Regions from separate parts of the Paraburkholderia sp. GAS41 genome, predicted to be linked through region 1. Evidence: riboswitches for the same ligand, from Rfam matches in the RefSeq annotation. Region 1 holds a riboswitch; each other region holds the start of a gene.

Region 1 (4,189 bases):
ACGCGTGCGGCCAGAGCGAACAGTAACGGCAGTTCGACGAGCCGGCCACGCGCGCCGAGCACGATCAAACGTTTCTCGTGCCAGGTCTGCTGGTTCGCCCAGCGCGCTTTGTAGTCGCCGTGCAGAGGCCGAAAATCGAAATCGCGGCCATGCGCGTGCGACCATCGGACCATGAAGTCAACCAGCAAGGCACCGACGGAATAGGTGCTGAACGCCTCTTCATACGTGGTAATGAAGTACTCGACCGATTTCGCGCCGACCAGGTTCACGGATGCCGCGACCGGAACGCCGTCCATCTTCACGAAGGCAACCAGCGGCGTCGTCTTCAGGTCAAGCCGCGACGCCATCCCAATGAAGAAGTCGCGTACCCGATCGTCCATCAGATAAGGCGTGTCGACGCCGCGATCGACTGCCCATTTTCGTTTGTTCGCGAAGAGCCATGTCAGCACCGACTCGGCGTCGGCGACTGTCGTGCTCCAGCCAATTTCCAGCGCGCCCTTCGCTTCGAGCCGTTTGCGGTTATAGCGCAGACTCGAACGGAGGGCCTTGGGCAGCGTCGCCAGGAAGTCGTCGTAGCTGGGAAATTCATTGAGGCGAATCGAATAGCCGTCGAGGCCGCGCCACCGTGCCGGTAGCCGGGCCAACACCCAGGACTGAGGTATGCACTCGAGCGAAGCTTCCAGCGGGCCGTCCACTTGAACCATGCCGATCTCGAGAACATCCGCATTGACCTGCATCACGCTTGCCAGCGCGACCGCATAGCGTTCACGGATTGCGTCTGCGTTTCCGTCGAGGAGCGGCCCACCGTATTCTTCATCGCTGCCGCAGGTCAGCGCCTTCGCGACTCGCAGCACGCCCTTGCGAACGATCGAAACGGGCCACAAGGACAGCAACACGTTGTCACGCCATACGAGCGCGACATTCACCACACCGCCCATGGCAATGACACGGCTGGCCGCCAGTTCGCAGTATTCGAATGTCAAACACGGCGAGCCATTGTCGGCCACCGCAGCAAGCGCATTCCACGGCTGACGCAAGGCCGCAAACGCAGCGAGTGTTTCGATCACGACGACTTCTCGTCGATACGCCACGGCCTCGTCCAATTCGGACAGATTGGCCGCTGTATCAGGGCACCTGTTGCTACCGACCTCGTCCATTTCCGCCATGTGAGCGCCTTCTTCCGACGAAACACTCTCATCCACGCCGCTACGCCTTCTCCGTCACCCATCGCTCAACGCGATTGGCTGCCGGGAACTGTTCTTTGCTGAACCGGGATTACGTATTGCTGGAGGCGACGCGCTGCGTGGGCACGACGACATTACGTGGTACCTCGTTCGCGCAGTCAACCAGTATATTTTTTTCCAGCGCTCACGTTTGTGTCACGTATAGCGAACGGAATCGACACGCGCCATCATGACTGCGCCGGCCACCATGTCCATCCGCGAGTCGAACGCCGCAATTCGACAACGGAGAGTGGCGCGATCTCAATGCGAGAAAATGACAGCGCGGGCGCGCGCAGTGCATGGATCAGAGCGGCACGGATGACTGAGGCATGTGTAACAGCGACCACACTCGCCGTCGGGTCCAACGCATCGAGCCATCTGCCAACCCGCGCGAGAAGCTGGACGAAGGATTCGCCGCCATGCGGAGCCGCATTGGGATCGCGAGTCCATGCTGCCAGTTCATGTGGTGTTTCGTCCGCGATATCCGCAAGCCGCCGGCCGCGCCATTGCCCATAGTCCAGGTCCGCGAGTTCAGACGCGACCCGTGGCTCGATGCCGAACGCCCGCGCAGTATCACGCGCGCAGGCCGCAGGACTACTGAACGACATCGCGTCTTCGGCTACGGCCAGATGCTCCCGCCAGGCCATGACCTCCGCCACACCCCGTGCGTCCAGTGACTCGCCAGCGGGGAACCTGCCCTGACGCATCGCGGAAGTCGCTGCGTGGCTGACCAGTAAAACACGCGTATTCATCGAGTCCTTTCAGTTGAAAGCCATGCTGCTGCACACCAATTTTTCCTTTCGTTTGAAAGCCATACAGATTGGGGAAATGACAGCTTGCGTTTCCCCGACCGGCAAAGTCCAGTCTGAAAGCCATATCGATCGGGCAAACACCAGCTTGCATTTCCCCGACCGGCAAAGTTTAGCGCGTAGAATGTGCTCTGGCGCGGAGCACGGAAGCCGGTGTAAGCCCGGCGCGGTCGCGCCACTGTAAGCGGTCCATGTACGAACCGAAAGCCAGACCCGAGCTCCGCGCCACTTCTACAATCCACTATTGGGGCGCGTAACCCCTGGAGAAAGTCAATCATGACTGACGCTGTCTTTAATCCGGCCGCCGAGCCTACTCCCATTCCGCTGCGTGAACTGATGCCATGGATTATCTTTGGTGGCCTGATCATGCTGCTCGCCATTTATTTCGTCGGTGCCGAAGAGGGTGCGACATCGCTCGTACCCGGCATGTACGTCCACGAATTCGTCCACGACGGCCGCCACCTGCTTGGCTTCCCCTGCCACTAACGCGGAGTCCAACATGGTCGGCAAATTGCTGGTACGCGGCATGCTTGCGGGCGTGGCCGCGGGACTCCTCACGTTTAGTTTCGCCAAGCTGGTCGGCGAACCCCAGGTCGATCAGGCCATTTCCTTCGAGGCCAAGGCCGATGCGGCAAAGGGCGAGCCGCCTGAGCCCGAAATCGTCAGCCGGCATACGCAAGCCGGGCTGGGTCTATTGACCGGTGTGGTGTCGTTTAGCGCCGCCGTCGGCGGACTGTTTGCACTGACGTTCGCCTACACGTTCGGCCGCGTCAGTAAACTGCCCGCACGTCCGCTGTCCGCGTGGCTCGCGCTCGCGGCCTTCATCACCCTCGTGATCGTACCGAACATCAAATACCCGGCCAATCCACCGTCAGTGGGCGACCCTGAGACGATCGGCATGCGCACCGGGCTGTTCTTCCTCATGATCGCCATTTCAATTGCCACGATGGTGTTTTCGCTCAAGGTACGCAAGCACGCCATTGCCCACCTGGGCCAATGGAATGCGTCGATCGTAGCGGGCCTCGTCTTTGTCGTGATCATCGGTGCCGTGCAGCTGGCGCTGCCCGTGATCAACGAGGTGCCGGCCGCGTTCCCCGCAGTCCTGCTGTGGAAATTCAGGGTTGCGGCGATCGGCATGCAGGTGATCTTGTGGACGACGATCGGTTTGCTGTTCGGCGCGCTCGCCGAGCGTGCCCAACGCGCGGCATCGACAGACCGGATGATCGGCAAGTCGGCTTACCTCTGAGGTGTCAGGCGTTGCAACCGCTGACTCGGTTGCGCCCTTCCCTCGTACGGATGCCGAACCATCTGTAGCATCCTCGTGAAACGCCCGCCACGCAGCGGGCGTTTCATCTTGCTTCGCTCACGTCTGGCGTTTCACGTCTCGCCTCAGCAGTGTTCCAGCGCGTACGACAGGTCGGCGATCAGATCGTCCGGATGCTCCAGTCCCACGGACACCCGAATCAACCCCTCCGACACACCCGCCTTCGCACGCGCTTCAGCGGGCACGCCGGAATGCGTCGTCGAGGCGGGGTGACAGATCAGCGACTCCGTGCCGCCAAGACTCACGGCGGACTTGAACAACGACAGACCATTGATGAGTTTGAACGCCTGCTCGCGGCCGCCGTCGAGAACGAATGCGAACGTCGAGCCCGGCCCCGTGCATTGACGCCGATAGACCGCCTGATAGGTAGGGTCCTCGATCAGCTCCGGGTGCAAGACCTTCACAGGATGATAAGGATTGCTCGCGAGCCATCGCGCGACGGCGCTGCCGCTGCGCGCGGCCTGCTCCATCCGCAGCACGAGCGTCTCCATGGAACGCGTAATCATCCATGAGGAATGCGGATCGAGTTGCGAGCCGAGCATGCTGCGGATCGAGCGGACTTTCGTCACCAGGTTGCGGTTGCCGGTGACGCCGCCTGCCACCAGATCGCTGTGGCCGCCAATGTACTTCGTCAGTGAATACACGCACATGTCGATGCCCTGCTTCACCGGCTTCTGATACAGCGGACCCAGCAGCGTGTTGTCGCACACCGAAAGCGGGCGATAGCCGTGACGCGTTTCGAATCCATCGATCTCACGCCGCAAGCCTTCCATATCGAACAGGGCATCCGTCGGGTTGGCCGGGGTCTCGATGTAGCACATCCGCACCGGGCC
Region 2 (4,189 bases), on a different contig from region 1:
CGGTCATCACCGTACGCTGCTGCTGGCGGCGCTGGGCGCAGCGGCGCTCGGATTTCTGTTGCTGTGTTTCGTGCGCGATTACCGCGCGCTTCTCATCATTGGGATCGCGTTTCTCGGCGCGGGCGGTTCGGCCCTGTCGCTGGTGTTTTCGTTCGGCCGCGCGGCGTTGCCCGTGACGAGCGAGTCCGAACGGACCTTTGCCACCGCAACGCTGCGCACGGTGCTGTCGGTGGCGTGGGTATTCGGGCCCTCCGTGGGTGCGCTGGTGCTGGCCGGGATCGGCTTCTATGGGCTGTTTCTGTTCGCGGCGGCGTGCTTCGTCGCATCGGGCGTCATCATCTGGCGCATGCACGAGGCGCCGGTCGAGGACTTGCCCGAGGTGCCGGACCACGTGCCCGGTGATCCGGCATCATCGCTGGAAGTCACCACGGTCGAACCCGAGACGCCGGTCAAGCCGGATTTCGTTCACCCGGTCGCGTCGTCGCGCGTGATCTGGCGCTCGGTGCTGGCGTTGACGCTGATCGGCCTCGCCGCCAACGCGACCATGATCGTGTTGCCGCTCTATGTCGTGCGCGGTCTGCACGGCTCGAGCATCGACGTATCCATCATGCTCGGATTGGGCGCCTTCCTCGAAATTCCGATGATGCTGGCGCTCGGCGCCCGCGGTGCGACGCTCAACAAACTGCGCTGGCTTGCAGCGTGCGCCGGCGTGCATATGCTGTATTTCATCTGCGTGGCCGCGGTGGGTTCCGTGTCGTTGCTGATTCCGATGCAGGCGCTCAACGCCTTCGTGGTGGCGGTGACGTCGTGTCTTGGCATGACTTACGTGCAGGATCTGATGCCGCGCACGCCCGGGGCGGCCACGGCATTGTTCTTCAACTCGTCGCGGGTCGGCTCGATTCTGTCGGGCGTGCTATCGGGGTTGCTGGTCGCGGGTGTCGGCTATCGGGGCACCTTCCTGTTTTGCGGCTGTCTCGCGCTGGTGGCACTGATCCTGTTCGCAGATCCACCGTGGCGGCGCTGGGCGCGCTACGTTCAGGAGCGCTGGCCGAGCCGCTAGGCGTCCGGCATTGGGCTCGATCTGAACGGGGAAGATGACGCTGGCTCGTACGTGCAAGCCGCGACATCAGCCTCACAAGAGCCTCATGGGCTCGCGGTAGCAAGATCTGCAAAACTGATCGATTTTGCTTCGCACGCCTGCGTGAATGCGGCATCGTAGCTCGTAAAGAAAACCACCCGCTGCTTGCCCAACTCTTTAAACAGATCGACCAGCACTGCGCGCGCGGCGGCATCGAGCCCGCCGGCAGGTTCATCGGCAATGACGACAGTGGGCGCGCCAACCGAAGTCGCCGTGAGGAACATTTTCTTGCGCGTGCCGAACGACATCTGCTCGAAGCGTTTCTCAAGATGCGACGTCAGGCCAAAGCGCTTTGCCAGTTCGAGCGTGTATGGCTCGAGCGTCGCATTTCTTTGCGCAGCCACGCGTTCGAGAAACTCACGCCCGGTTTCGAGCGGAAACGTCAGGCAGTCTTCGGGTATGTAGGTGAGGGCGGATTTCGCCGCGTGCGGAATGGTACGCAGCGAATGGCCGCCAATCCAGACCTCGCCCGCGTCTGGTTCGATCTCTCCGGCGAGAACGGCGAGCAAGGTGGACTTGCCGCTACCGCTTTCGTCGTTCAGCGCAACGCAGCCCGTGCTGGCGCTGTAATGCAATCCGTAAAAGACAGTGCGTTCGCCGTAGCGTTTGCACAGGTTGTCGAATCTAAGCATGGTTCATCCGTTTTCTCAGACTGACAAGTTTACATTCCTTCGACGGTGAAGACGTGCTGATCGCGCTGCATGGGCGTTCTGCCGTGTCTAATCCCTCCCACGCCAGGCCAGAAAAAATTCAACCGGCATCGGATCACCCGTAAAATACCGCCCGTACGACTCGTGGAAGCTGGTGAAAATCCAGCGCGGTCGCGCCACTGTGACCGGTTGCAGCCTGAACCGGAAGTCAGACCTCGGCGTCGTATCCCTCTTCCGACTTTGGGGCGCGTAATCCCCTGGAGATATCTGCATGACCGACCTTGTCTGTGAGCCGGACTTCCAGCTAGACCCCTATTCCGCCGATGGCTCCGCTTCGTGTCCCGTTGCGAGTCTGCGTTGCGCGTTTCTATTGGCGCTTGCATCGGCGCGCGAGCACGCAGGTCGCTAAGGTGCGCTAATCAGGCGGCCCGCGAGATGATGGTGCCGCCCACACTCCGCTGCGGTTAGCGCTGCCCCGGTTTCGCAAAAGAAAGCATTTTGTAATGACATGCATCGGACTTCGAACCATTGCGTTCGCGTGCGCAGCATGTCATCCATTCTTCTAATAATCAGGTTGTCCCTTATGAAGTTCCGTCGTTTGATCATCACTTCGGCTCTGACCGTTTCGGCGTGCCAGCTTGCGCATGCCGCGGACGACGTGTCGTTACCGCAGCCGGATCAACAGGCTGCGGCAGCCACCACGCTGCCGAATATTCTCGTCACCGGCGACACCCAGCACCTGCCGCAATCGTTCGATCAGCGCTACGCCTCGACGCAGGTTCTCACGCGTGCGGATCTGGCCCGGCTGTCTCCCATCGACCCCAGTATCACGCAGGCCCTCGCCACGCTGCCGGGCGTCACGATTACGCAAAACGGCGGGCCGGGTTCGTTGGCCGGCGTCAGTATCCGAGGTTCATCGGCGAATCAGGTCGCGGTGTTCATCGATGGTATCCGCGTCGGTTCCGCGACCACCGGCCAGGTCGAGTGGGCGGATCTGCCGACCTCCGCGTTCGATCGTGTCGAAGTCATTTCGGGCCCTGCGGCCGCGTCATTCGGTGCCGACGCCATGGGCGGCGTGGTGCAACTGTTCACGAACCACGCGTCGAATCAGCCGAACCAGACCACGATTTCCGCTGGCGGCGGCTCGAACAAGACCTTCGACACGCAGGTGCGCACGTCGGGCGCGATCCCGTCCACCGGTCCGCTCGCGGCATTGTCCGGTCTGACGTACTCGCTGGGCCTGCACGACTACAACACCGCGGGCATCGACGCGACCGCGCCATGGGCCTATGGCCACGAGGATGGCCGTAATCCGTACCACGCGCAGAACGTGGACGCACGCCTCGGCTATGCACACGATAACTGGTCGATCTCCACGTTTGCGCTGTACCACAAGTCTGATCTCTCGTATGACGATGCGGGCGGCGACGACCGGCAACTCGATCATCAGCTGACGACGGGCGTGGCATTCCACCTGGACATCACGCCGTTCACCCAGTTCGACCAGTCAGTCGGCTACGCGAACGATCGTCAGTTCCTGTATACGAACACTCCGGGCATCCCGACCGACGAAATCGATTCGACGCGTTTGAGCACGTCGACTTCGCTGACCCATCAGGAGCACGGTTTGAGTCTTTTCAACCTGCCGCTGTCCGGCGAAACGAAGCTCGCGTACGACTTCTCACGCGAACAAGCCTTCCTGCCCGTCGACATTCCCACAGGCGTTCCGACCCGCAACGATTCCGCCGTTTCACTGCATCAATCGGCGACGTTAGGTGATTTGACCGTGTTCCTCGCGGGGCGTCACGAGATTGTCGAGGGGCAGTCGGTCAATACGGGCAATGTCGCGGTAGCTTGTGCAATCACGCCGATTTATACGGCGCGGCTCTCGTACGGCAACGCATTCCGTCTGCCGACTTTCGACGATCTGTACTATCCGGGCTACGCGAATCCGAACCTGCTGCCCGAGCGCAGCGATACGGTCGAGGCAGCACTGGACGCCACCACGTCGTTCGGTACCTTCACGGCCGCTATCTATGACACGCGTGTCCACGATCTCATCACGTACGACTCGGTGACATTTCTACCAGTGAACGTAGGCCGGGCGCACATTCAGGGCATCGACCTCTCGTACAAGGGCACGCTCGGCAACTCGACGCCCGTCAGTCTCGCGGTCGGCATTCTGAATCCGCAGGACGTCACGGACCAGACGTGGCTGAATCGCCGCCCGCGTCAAACGGTCAGCCTGAGCGTCGACCACGTGTGGGACGAGTTCCATTTGCACGCGCTTAGCACGGGGGTGTCGTTGCTCTATGGCGGCTCGACGTTCGACGACCAGGCGAACTCCATCTACCTGCCGTCGTACACAACGGTCGGGCTGCGTGCGGCGTACAAGATCAAT
Region 3 (4,189 bases), on a different contig from region 1:
TGCGAGGGCGTCGGCCGCCTGTTCAATCGTCAGATGGCGCGCGACGCACTGGCCGAAGCCGGGCTGGTCGTCGCTGCGTCGATAAAGGTCGTAATGGCACTCGGCTGCCGCCAGCAGGGTGTACTGCGCGCGATGCGCGGCCGCGCATGAGCGCGGGCAGCCGCTCAGATGCACTTGCTCGACGGCGGCTGGCAAAAGCGAGGCGAGACGCAACGCATCGGTCTTGGTGTCGGCGAGGCTCTTTGCGCAACCGGTCGAGCCGGCGCAGGCGATCAGGCGGGCCAGAGGCTGGGTCGGATCGCAGGCGAAACCGAGTGCGGCGAGGCGCGCGAGGACGGCTGCGGTGGCGTCGGCGGCGATGTCGGGCAGCAGCACGCTTTGCCATGGCGTCATGTGCAACGTGGCGTCGCCCGATTCTTCGGCGATGCTGGCGAGCGCGCGCAGGGTCGCCGCGTCGAGACGTCCGAGCGGCGCCTGGCCGCCCACCTGCCAGGTTCCCGGCGCGCGTTGCGGATGGACGCCGAAGCGCAGCGAGGCGTCGGCGGACGCGCGATGCCATTGCGCGAGCGCGGGCTCGATGACTAGCGGGAAATCGAGGTAGGTTTGCGTGCGCTGCATGACCGCTTCCAGCGGGTGAGCCTCAAGCAGATGGCGCATGCGTGTGTGATCGGGCGCAGCGAGGTCGAGGAACGTCTGCAGCAGTGCGTTTGCCAACGCGGGCACTTGCGAGGGCAGTACTGCGGCGAGTGCGGGGGTGGATGCGGTTGGGTGTGCCGGGGCGGGTTTGCTTGCGCGTGCTGGTTCGCTTGTGAGTGCCTGCATCGGTTCGCTTGTGCATGCCGGAGCCGGTGCCGGTTCGACAGGCATTGGACGCGTGCCGGCGCCGCTGGACTCCACTTGCGCCACGGGCGGACAACCCGCCAGTCCGAAGGCGAATCGCACACCATCATCCGTGGACATCGCAGCAAGCCAGACATCGTGCGGATGCTCGACCATCGCCAGTTGCTCGCCGCCGTCCAGCAGCAGCGCGAATTTCGGCGAGAGCGCGGTAAAACGCGGCTCGCTTTGCAATAGCGCGAGAAGCTGTCCGGCGAGAGGGCGCGTATCGATTAGCGCCTGTGGATCACGACCGGCGCTGGGGCTGAGCATCAGGTTGCGGACGTCGTCGGCGGCGCTGGCGGCACGTGCCGCTGACATGAGAAGTGCCTCAATCGCAGCAAGAGTCGCAGGCCCAAACCCGGCGTCGACGAGCCGCTCGCTCAACACCGCCTCGTGTCCTGCCAGCACCCCGCGGATCTGCAGATTCGCCCGGTTGGTGATCTCGATCACGCCGCTCGCGTGCTGCTCCGCCGCATCCGCAATCGCACGCGCCTCGCTCGCGCGCAACACGCCGCCTGGCATTTTGATCCGGCAGATGCCGCCATCGAGCGCGGCGACGATGCGCAGCAAGCCCGGACACGCCGACGGACGGGCGGCAACAGGATCAATGGACGAGGATGACGCGTGAGTCAAGAGAGCACCGGGTTAGCGTCGCGCGACCGCCCGAGCATGCCGGTGAAGGATATGCTGCGGCATCGGTACACCCCGCCCGACGAAGGCTTGCACGAACAGTCTGGCCGGCAGGTCTCCTGGCTGGCAGGTCGTGATTCGCGCTGGCCTTCCCGGGCGCCGGCGTAGCCGGTTGAACCAGTGGCTCAGAACAAGGCGCGAACTCGCTGCATACAGTTGCGGGGGCAGCCACAGTGATCTGTGTTCCCTCTTCGGCCCCGAAGGGCACCGGCGACACGGTATTATGCCTTTTTTCGAACAGCACAACGACGCGGCAAGCTTGATTGGCGGCCCGCAGCGGATCAATTGAGATTCAGTATGAGGATGGATTCATGCCGGCATGGCTGACCGTGGTAGGCATCGGCGATGACGGTTTTGCCGGGTTGGGGCGGCCGGCCCGCCGTGCGCTGCTCGACGCGGCCGTGGTATTCGGCGGCGAGCGGCATCTGGCGATGTTGCCCGCGCGTCTCGCGGCGCGGCGCGCAGCATGGCCGAGTCCTTTCGATATCGCGCCCGTGCTGGCTCTGCGCAATACCCCAGTGTGCGTGCTCGCCAGCGGCGATCCGATGCTGTTCGGCGTGGGAGCAACGCTTGCACGTCAACTGCCGGCCGCTGAATTGCGCGTGCTGCCGGCGCCGTCGTCGCTGTCGCTGGCGGCGGCGCGGCTGGGCTGGCCTTTGCAGGAGGTGACTGCGGTCTCTCTGGTGGGTCGGCCGCTTGCTACGCTGAACGTCCATTTGCACGCCGGCGCGCGGCTGTTCGTGCTGAGTGCCGACGGCGCCACTCCGGCCGCACTGGCGGCATTGCTCACTTCGCGCGGCTTCGGCGCTACCCGCATGATCGTGCTGGAACATCTGGGCGGCGAGCGGGAACGGCGCCTCGACGGTCGCGCGGATGCATGGTCCGGCGCGGCGGTCGCGGCACTCAACCTCGTTGCGCTGGAATGCCACGCGGCGGATGGCGCACCACGCCTGCCGCTCACGCCCGGTTTGCCCGACGACGCGTTTCGTCACGACGGTCAGTTGACCAAGCGCGATGTCCGCGCCGTCACGCTCGCGCGTCTGGCGCCGACGCCTGGCGAACTGCTGTGGGATGTCGGCGCGGGCAGCGGCTCGATCGGTATCGAGTGGATGCGCACGCATCCTGCGTGCCGCGCCATCGCCATCGAAGGCCATGCGGAACGTCAACGTTTCATTGAACACAATCGCGACGCGCTCGGCGTGCCGGGTTTGCAACTGGTCGCGGGGAGGGCGCCCGAGGCGCTTCAGGGGCTGGCCTCGCCCGATGTGATTTTTATCGGCGGCGGTGTGACCACGCCAGGCGTCCTCGAGGCGTGTTGGGCGCAGTTGCGGCCCGGCGGCCGGCTGATCGCGAACGCGGTGACGTTGCAGGGCGAGGCGGTGCTCGTCGCGTGGCGCGCGCAACATGGTGGCACCCTCACGCGCATGGCGCTCGCCGAGGCGCAGCCGCTGGGTGGCTTCGATACATGGCGCCAGGCGTTGCCTATCACGCTGCTTGAAGTCATCAAACAGCATGACGAACCGGTGGGCGATTCCGCGGCAGATCCCGACTCCGGCCACGCTGGTGGCATCGTGCGAGAAATATGACCCGCATCCTCCTACTCGGCGGAACCGGCGACGCCTTGCAGATCGCACGCCAACTCAGTCCCGAAGACGTGTACAGCCTCGCCGGACTCGGCAAAGTGCCTGCGGATCTTGCCTGCTCGGTAAGAGTCGGCGGCTTCGGCGGGGCGGATGGACTGGCCCGCTATCTGCGCGACGAGCGCATCGGCTTGCTGGTCGACGCCACGCATCCCTACGCCGCGCGGATCAGCGCGAACGCATTCGCCGCGAGCCGCGTCGCGCAGGTTCCGTGCTGGGCGCTGCGCCGTCCGGCCTGGCAAGCTCAGCGCGGCGACGACTGGCGCATGACGGACAACTGGGCCGGGCTGACGGCTGCCATGGAGCCGTTCTCGCATCCGCTGTTCACACTCGGCCGCGAACCGCTCGCGCATCTCGACGAGATTCCCGCGCATCAGTTCTGGACCGTGCGTTGCCTCGACGCCCATCCGGGCAACGCGCAGGCGCGCGTCATCGATGCACGCGGGCCGTTCAGCATCGAAGGCGAACGCGCGTTGTTCAGCGCGAGCCGGACCGACGTCGTGATCAGCAAGAACAGCGGCGGTCTCGCCACGGAAGCGAAGCTCGAAGTCGCACGCGAGCGCGGCCTGCCGGTCATCATGCTGCGGCGTCCGGACTTGCCGTCGGTCGAGCGCGAATTCACCCAGGCTGTCGATCTGCTGGACGCACTGCGAACCTTATTCCCCTGATGGTTTCGAGCGCGCCTTGCCTTGCCATGGAGGCAACGCACGCCTCGAACCATCGAATCACGGAGTTGGCATGACGGTATTCTTTATCGGCGCGGGTCCTGGCGACCCGGAGCTCATCACGGTGAAGGGGCAGCGCCTCGTGCGGAGCTGTCCGGTCATCCTGTACGCGGGTTCGCTGGTTCCCGCCGCTGTGCTGGACGGTCACGTCGCCGGGCAGGTCGTGAATACGGCCGAGCTCAACCTGGATGAAATCGTCGCACTCCTGAAAGCAGCGCATGATGAGAGCAAAGACGTGGCGCGGGTGCATTCCGG

What was found. Region 1 has a riboswitch for cobalamin ahead of P3T43_RS19120 (CbtB domain-containing protein). Riboswitches for the same ligand answer to the same signal wherever they lie in the genome.
Region 2: linked by a shared signal. The riboswitch ahead of P3T43_RS29320 (TonB-dependent receptor domain-containing protein) and the one ahead of P3T43_RS19120 (CbtB domain-containing protein) in region 1 are both predicted to bind cobalamin.
Region 3: linked by a shared signal. The riboswitch ahead of P3T43_RS14315 (precorrin-3B synthase) and the one ahead of P3T43_RS19120 (CbtB domain-containing protein) in region 1 are both predicted to bind cobalamin.

What each region holds. Positions count from the first base shown of each region.
Region 1 is NZ_JBNDMK010000013.1:109,671-113,859, forward strand. It holds gene P3T43_RS19110 (GNAT family N-acetyltransferase) at 1-1,202, opposite strand, end outside; gene P3T43_RS19115 (histidine phosphatase family protein) at 1,412-1,975, opposite strand; adenosylcobalamin (AdoCbl) riboswitch at 2,151-2,278, shown strand; gene P3T43_RS19120 (CbtB domain-containing protein) at 2,309-2,518, shown strand; gene P3T43_RS19125 (CbtA family protein) at 2,532-3,278, shown strand; gene P3T43_RS19130 (cystathionine gamma-synthase family protein) at 3,422-4,189, opposite strand, start outside.
Region 2 is NZ_JBNDMK010000027.1:99,219-103,407, reverse strand. It holds gene P3T43_RS29330 (sugar efflux transporter) at 1-1,060, shown strand, start outside; gene P3T43_RS29325 (ABC transporter ATP-binding protein) at 1,144-1,770, opposite strand; adenosylcobalamin (AdoCbl) riboswitch at 1,925-2,014, shown strand; gene P3T43_RS29320 (TonB-dependent receptor domain-containing protein) at 2,372-4,189, shown strand, end outside.
Region 3 is NZ_JBNDMK010000008.1:228,886-233,074, forward strand. It holds gene P3T43_RS14315 (precorrin-3B synthase) at 1-1,512, opposite strand, end outside; cobalamin riboswitch at 1,602-1,796, opposite strand; gene cbiE (precorrin-6y C5,15-methyltransferase (decarboxylating) subunit CbiE) at 1,881-3,155, shown strand; gene P3T43_RS14325 (cobalt-precorrin-6A reductase) at 3,152-3,877, shown strand; gene cobM (precorrin-4 C(11)-methyltransferase) at 3,948-4,189, shown strand, end outside.